2 linked regions of the Parafrankia irregularis genome follow. The protein of the gene in region 2 interacts with the protein of the main gene of each other region in a pairwise test. Links are inferred from orthologs where the notes say so. Each region holds a gene or a part of one and is shown on either strand. Other genes may lie near its edges.

The links.
Region 1: the proteins of rpe (region 2) and eno interact in binary tests that used the Escherichia coli proteins (3 or more experiments, as listed by UniProt). The link is inferred for Parafrankia irregularis from one-to-one orthologs.

The regions. Positions count from the first base shown.
Region 1 is NZ_FAOZ01000021.1:100,564-103,722, forward strand. Bases 285-3,130 are described here. They hold eno (phosphopyruvate hydratase), read right to left. Parts: upstream 2,428-3,130; coding sequence 1,141-2,427; downstream 285-1,140. Other genes in these bases: AWX74_RS26005 (DUF501 domain-containing protein), read right to left, coding at 285-737; AWX74_RS26010 (FtsB family cell division protein), read right to left, coding at 734-1,135. Outside these bases: AWX74_RS26000 (Ppx/GppA phosphatase family protein), read right to left, coding at 1-114; more of AWX74_RS26005, read right to left, coding at 111-284. UniProt on the Escherichia coli protein: Catalyzes the reversible conversion of 2-phosphoglycerate (2-PG) into phosphoenolpyruvate (PEP). It is essential for the degradation of carbohydrates via glycolysis.
Region 2 is NZ_FAOZ01000053.1:23,660-26,957, forward strand. The notes cover bases 291-3,275. They hold rpe (ribulose-phosphate 3-epimerase), read right to left. Parts: upstream 2,145-3,275; coding sequence 1,437-2,144; downstream 291-1,436. Other genes in these bases: AWX74_RS37510 (riboflavin synthase), read right to left, coding at 291-947; AWX74_RS37520 (RsmB/NOP family class I SAM-dependent RNA methyltransferase), read right to left, coding at 2,290-3,275. Outside these bases: AWX74_RS37505 (bifunctional 3,4-dihydroxy-2-butanone-4-phosphate synthase/GTP cyclohydrolase II), read right to left, coding at 1-261; more of AWX74_RS37510, read right to left, coding at 261-290; more of AWX74_RS37520, read right to left, coding at 3,276-3,298. UniProt on the Escherichia coli protein: Catalyzes the reversible epimerization of D-ribulose 5-phosphate to D-xylulose 5-phosphate.

The sequences.
Region 1 (3,159 bases), on a different replicon or contig from region 2:
CCTGCGGGTGAGCTCGCGCAGCCGCCCCCCGGAACCCCCGGACTGTTCGTCGACCTCCGCCACCAGCAGGCGGATGGAGTTGGTGCCACAGTCGATCGCTGCGACGCGACTCATCCGGCGGTCCCCTTTCGTCCCTGGCCACCGCCCGCCGCACCACCGGGCGAGCTCGCAGGTTCCTCCGCACAGGATGCGCGCTCGAGGTCGACACAGGGCCCGCGGGCCCCCCAGTCAGCCAGTGCAGCGAGAGCCTCGTCACCGAACGGATTGACACCGGGTCCGACGGCCAGGCTGTGCGCGACCAGCACATGCAGGCATTTGACCCGGTCCGGCATCCCACCGGCGCTCGGGTTCCCCACGAGCGGGCCGTGGGCATCGCGGCGGGCCAGGTAGTCGCGGTGCGCGGCGCTGTAGGCGCGCGCGAGGTCCGGGTCGGTGGCCAGCCGGGCGGTCATCTCCCGCATGACACCGGAGCTTTCCAGCCGGGAGATCGCCGCCGCGGCACGCGGACAGGTCAGGTAGAACAGGGTCGGGAAGGGCGTTCCGTCCTCGAGGCGCGGCGCCGTCTCGAGGACGTCTGGCAGCCCGCACGTGCAGCGGTGGGCCACACCGAGCACCGCACGTGGCACCCGCCCGAGCTGACGGTGCACGATCTCGGTCTCGGCCCCGAGCCCCGCGGCCGGAGCCGACCCCGACGCCGCGCCGTTTCCCGCCGTGTCACTTCCCGGTGAGCCGCTCACCGCTGCGCCGCCGGGGTCGGCGTAGCCGGCTCGGCGAGCTGCGACCAGAGCTGGTTGTACCAGGACTGGCCGCCCCCGCCGCCATCGGCGCCCGCGGCGGGCTCCGGTGTCGGCTGGGGGCTCGTCTGCATCAGGTACGTCTTCTCTCCGGGCAGGACGTAGTGCAACCGGCGGCGCGCCTCGTCCTTCACCCATTCCGGATCGTTGTAGCGCGCGACCTCCTCACGCAGGTCGTCGACCCTCGTCTGGCGCTGTGCGTTCGTGCGCGTCAGCTCGGAGATCTTCGCCTGCTGCTGCAGGTACAGCCGCAGTGGGTAGGCCAGGGTCAGGACCAGGACGCAGATGACGATGGCCAGCAGGGTGGCCCTTGTCGTCAGCGCCCTCCGCCGGAAGGGCATTCGGCTCAGCGGGCGGTCGTCGCCCGCCGCGGGAACGCGCCGGCGCCCGCGTACCGTGCCGCGTCGTCGAGCTCCTCCTCGATCCGCAGCAGCTGGTTGTACTTCGCCACCCGCTCGCTGCGTGCGGGAGCACCCGTCTTGATCTGGCCGCAGTCGACCGCTACCGCGAGGTCGGCGATCGTGGTGTCCTCGGTCTCGCCGGAGCGGTGCGACATCATGCAGCGGTAGCCGTTGCGGTGGGCCAGGCTGACAGCGTCCAACGTCTCCGTCAGGGTGCCGATCTGGTTCACCTTCACCAGCAGCGCGTTGGCCGCGCCCTCGGCGATGCCGCGGGCGAGGCGCTGCGGGTTGGTGACGAACAGGTCGTCGCCGACGAGCTGTACCCGCGAGCCCAGCCGGGTGGTGATGCTCGCCCAGCCGGCCCAGTCGTCCTCGGCGAGCGGGTCCTCGATGGACACGATCGGGTACGAGTCGACCAGATCCGCGTAGTAGTCGATCATCTGGTCGGCCGACCGGCCGGTGCCTTCGAAGGTGTAGGAGCCCTTCTCGAAGAACTCCGTCGACGCGACGTCGAGCGCCAGCGCGATGTCGTCACCCAGGCTGAAGCCCGCCTTGTCGACGGCCTCGGCGATCAGGTCGAGCGCCTCCCGGTTCGTCGGCAGGCTCGGCGCGAAACCACCCTCGTCACCGACGCCGGTCGCCAGGCCCCTGACCTTCAGCACGCTCTTGAGCGCCTGGTAGATCTCCGCGCCCCAGCGCAGCGACTCCGCGAAGGTGCCGGCGCCGATCGGCGCGATCATGAACTCCTGGATGTCGACGTTGGTGTCGGCATGCGCGCCACCGTTGAGGATGTTCATCATCGGCACGGGCAGCAGGTGGGCGTTGGGCCCGCCGATGTAGCGGAAGAGCGGCAGCCCGCTCGCGGCCGCGGCGGCCCTGGCGACGGCCAGGCTCACACCCAGGATCGCGTTCGCGCCCAGCTGGGACTTGTCGGGCGTCCCGTCCAGCTCGATGAGGCGCGCGTCGAGCAGCCGCTGCTCGGTGGCCTCCATCTCGATGATCGCCGGACCGATCCGGGAGATGACGGCGTCGACCGCCTTCGTGACGCCCTTGCCGCCGTACCGGTCGCCCCCGTCGCGCAGCTCGACGGCCTCGAAGGCGCCGGTGCTGGCTCCGCTGGGGACAGCGGCCCTACCGGGCGTGCCGTCCTCCAGAACGACCTCGACCTCGACGGTGGGATTGCCTCGCGAGTCGAGAATCTCGCGAGCTCCGACAGCCTCGATGGACGGCACGAGCACACCTTTCGATGGGACGCTACCGGGGCACCGGCGCGGGACGGATCCTGCTTGCGGCACTGAAACTTTGCGGCACTGAATCTTTGCGGAGACTGCTGGTTGCGGAGACTGCTGGTTGCGGAGCGCCCGGGGACGAGCGACGCCGTCCGGACGAACCGGTCGGTGCGAGACTACCGCCGCGGCGCGTCGGCGCGTCGCCTCCCGGTCGCGCCACGCTGACGCGGACGCTGTGTCCGTCGCCGGTCGGCCGCGTCAGGAAACCGCTCGGCGTCGCACACATCACCTTGGTGGGCAGCCCCGATGGGGGGTGGCTCAGGCCTGACCAGAGCTCGACGTGTGCGGAGAATTCGGCGGCGGTCCCGAAGCCGCGGCTTGAGGATCTGCGGATCTTCGTCGTTCCAGAGGCTCTCCCGGATTGGCGCGGGTCGAGATCGCTGGTCGGTGGACGGGGCGGTTCGCACTCCACGAACGCGGCCGGACCTCCGAGTGCACGACAGCCCGAGAGCCCGGCGACCCGGCGACCCAGTTTGGCGAGTCGCAAGAGTGAACGATTTTGGTCGTCCCGACGACCGAAATCCTTCTTTCTTGCGACTCGCCAGGCGACTCTTCGCCCCTTTTGCCCCGCTTATGGTCGAATTCGCGGGCGCCGCGCGGGAGGTGCGGGATCCTCGATGAGTGCCGTGCGGGTGGGGTTCGCCCTCCGGGAGCGCGGCACCGCCAAGCCCATGC
Region 2 (3,298 bases):
GCGGCCGGCCGCGATCTCGGCGATCGCCGTCTCGATCGTCGCGAACGGCGACCCTGCGTCGTCCGCGGGCCGAACGGTCTCACCGGCGGGGCGGGCGTGCTCGCCGGCCGCCACCGGAGCCGCCTGCGTTGCTGCCTGCGCGGCTTCACCGACGGGCCGGCGGGCCACGGGCGCCGCCGCGTCGGGCGTTCCCGCGCCCGACAGGTGGGTGCCGGTCGGCTGGAAGGGGGCCGCGGAGTCGCCGGCCAGGTATGTGGTCATCAGTGTGATCCGTTCAGATCCGCATGCAGCTTTTCGACGTATTTGGCCAGGACGTCGACCTCTATGTTGACCTTGTCGCCGACCGCGCGGACACCCAGCGTGGTGTCGGCGAGAGTGGTCGGGATGAGGCTGACGGTGAAGCTCGCGGGCTCGTCACCAGCCGCCGGGCGCACGTCGACCACGGTCAGGCTGACACCGTCGACGGTGACCGAGCCCTTCTCCACCAGGTAGCGGTCCAGCCGCGGCGGCAGGGCGATCCGGACGACGTCCCAGTGCTCGGCGGGCGCCCGCTCCAGGACGACGCCGACCCCGTCGACATGGCCCTGCACGAGATGCCCACCGAGGCGGTCGGACAGCCGTACCGGGCGTTCCAGGTTCACCCGGTCACCGACGGACAGCGCGCCGAGCGAGGACCTGCGCAGCGTCTCCAGCATCACGTCGGCCGTGAACACACCGGCCGGGTCCGCGGCGGGCTCGGCCACGGCGGGCTCGGCCACGCCGGCGCCCTCCGCGTCCGGAGGACGGGCATAGGAGGTCACGGTGAGACATACGCCGTTGACCGCCACCGAGGCACCATGCGCCACATCGCTCAGGACGTTTCGACACTCGATGGTCAAGGACGCGGCGTCCTGCCGCGGCTCGATCGCGGTAACCACGCCGAGTTCCTCGACGATGCCGGTGAACATCCGATCCCCGCGCCTTCCCGGTCCCGGCACCACGTCCCGAGAACACAGAAAGATCACGCGGGTCAAAGCCGACGCGGCAGCGCCGACCCAACGCCGCGACGACCACACGCATGGTCGGCACGGCGGTGCCCCGCGCGCGTCCTCCCATCCGGACTTTCACCGTCGGTCCCGGAATTCCACCAGGTCCACCGGCCACCACACGGGTGGACGGGTCGCGGACTATCACCGCCGGCTCGGAATTTCACCGACCCCGGAGCGCGCGTGCTGTTGTCAGTACGCGGTCAAGTCTGACATACGACGGCCTCGGACGCTCGGGCCCACGAGCGTAATTCACGTCATTCTCCGAGGGCCCACAATCGGTACGGAGCGGCACCAACGGGCAGTCGACACGCGACCATCAACATCGCGGCGCGACCACATGGACGCCCATCGTGAAAATCGATCAATAACTCTCGGCGAACATCACCGAAAGTAATGAATCAATTCCGATCAGAATCCGGACGCGGTGGCGGGAGCAGGGGCGGTGAGGCGCGGGGCGGCGGCAAGCGCGAGCGCTCGCAGCGACTCGACGGCCGCGGCGGGATCCTCGAGGCCGAACACCGCCGTACCGGCCACGAACACGTCGACACCCGCCTCGGCGGACCGTTCGATGGTCTCCCGGTTGACACCACCGTCGATCTGAAGCCACAGATCCAGCCCCCGGTCGTCGATCAGCCGGCGAGCCGCGGCGATCTTCGGCAGGACCTCGTCCATGAACTTCTGACCGCCGAAGCCCGGCTCGATCGTCATCAAAAGCAGCAGGTCGAACCGGTGCAGGTCGTCGAGGTAGTGCTCGACCGGGGTCGCCGGCTTCACCGCGAGCCCCGTGCGGGCCCCGGCGGCGCGGATCGCGTCGGTGGTGCGGGCGATGTCGTCGACGGCCTCGGCGTGGATCGTCACGTTCGCCGCGCCACGCTCGGCGAAGCCCGGCGCCCAGCGGTCCGGATCGTCGATCATCAGGTGGCAGTCGAGCGGAGTGTCGGTCACCCGGCGCAGCGCGTCGACGGTGTCGGGCGAGAACGCCAGGTTGGGCACGAAGTGGTAGTCCATGACGTCGACATGCAGCCAGTCCGCGTGCCCGGCCACGGCGCGCGCCGCATCGGCGATTCGCCCGAAGTCGGCGGCGAGCATGCTGGGATAGATCTGCGCGGTTGCCACGCGAGCGAGCGTATCCACTGCGGTCCACCGCTGAACCAGCGCTGTGAGGAGGACCTGATTCCTCCTCGTGCCGGATCAGTGAGCATCTGCCGTCTCGCACCATGGTCGCCGGATGGCGCGAGACGGAATCGGCGGCGGAAAAGGCTCAGTCGCTCCGGCGCCGCAGCAGTGCCAGGAACATCGCGTCGGTCCCGTGCAGATGTGGCCAGAGCTGGACGAACGGGCCCGAGCCGAGGCTGTCCGCCGGCACGTCGGCGAAGACCGGCGAGCGACGCGCGTCGAGCGTGACCACGTCCGCCCGCTGCCCGACGACGGCGCTGACCACCTCGGACGTCTCCTCCCGGTGCGGTGAGCAGGTCACGTAGGCGACGACCCCACCGGGGCGGACGAGATCCAGCGCGCTGACGAGAAGCTGTCGTTGCAGCGGCGCCAGCACCGCGATGTCGGCGGGGGTACGCCGCCACCGGGCCTCGGGCCGGCGCCGCAACGCACCCAGCCCGGAGCAGGGGACGTCCACCAGCACCCGATCTGCGGTACCCGGGCGCACCGGCGGCATCCGGCCGTCCGCACGCACGACGTGGGCGGCCGGGAAACCGGCGAGGGACGCCGCCACCAGCCCGGCGCGGGCGGCACGGGGCTCGAGCGCCAGCAGCCCCTCCCCTGGCGACCGCTCGGTGGCGAGAACGGCCGCGAGCAGGGCGGCCTTGCCGCCCGGGCCGGCGCACAGGTCCACGGTCAGCCCGCTGCTCCGGCCGACCATCGGCACCGCGGCGAGAGCCAGGGCCATGAGCTGGCTGCCCTCGTCCTGCACCGCGGCATCGCCGGCCACGACGGCGCCGAGCGCCCCCGGATCACCGCCTTCGAGGTGGACGGCGTACGGCGAACAGGCCCCGCGGTGGGCCTGCAGACCCGCCGCCGTGGCCTGTGCCACCAGTTCGTCGACTCCGATCCGGCCGGGCCGGGCGACGAGATGGACCCCTGGCCGCTGGTCGTTGGCCGCGAGCGCCGCCTGGGCGCCGGCCACGTCGCCGTCCAGCGCCTCCAGCACAACCTCGACGATCCACCGCGGATGCGCCGAGACCACCGAGAGATGACCGACCGGGTCCACGGAGACGTCCGGTGCGGACAGCAGGACCGCCACGTCGCCCGCGGTC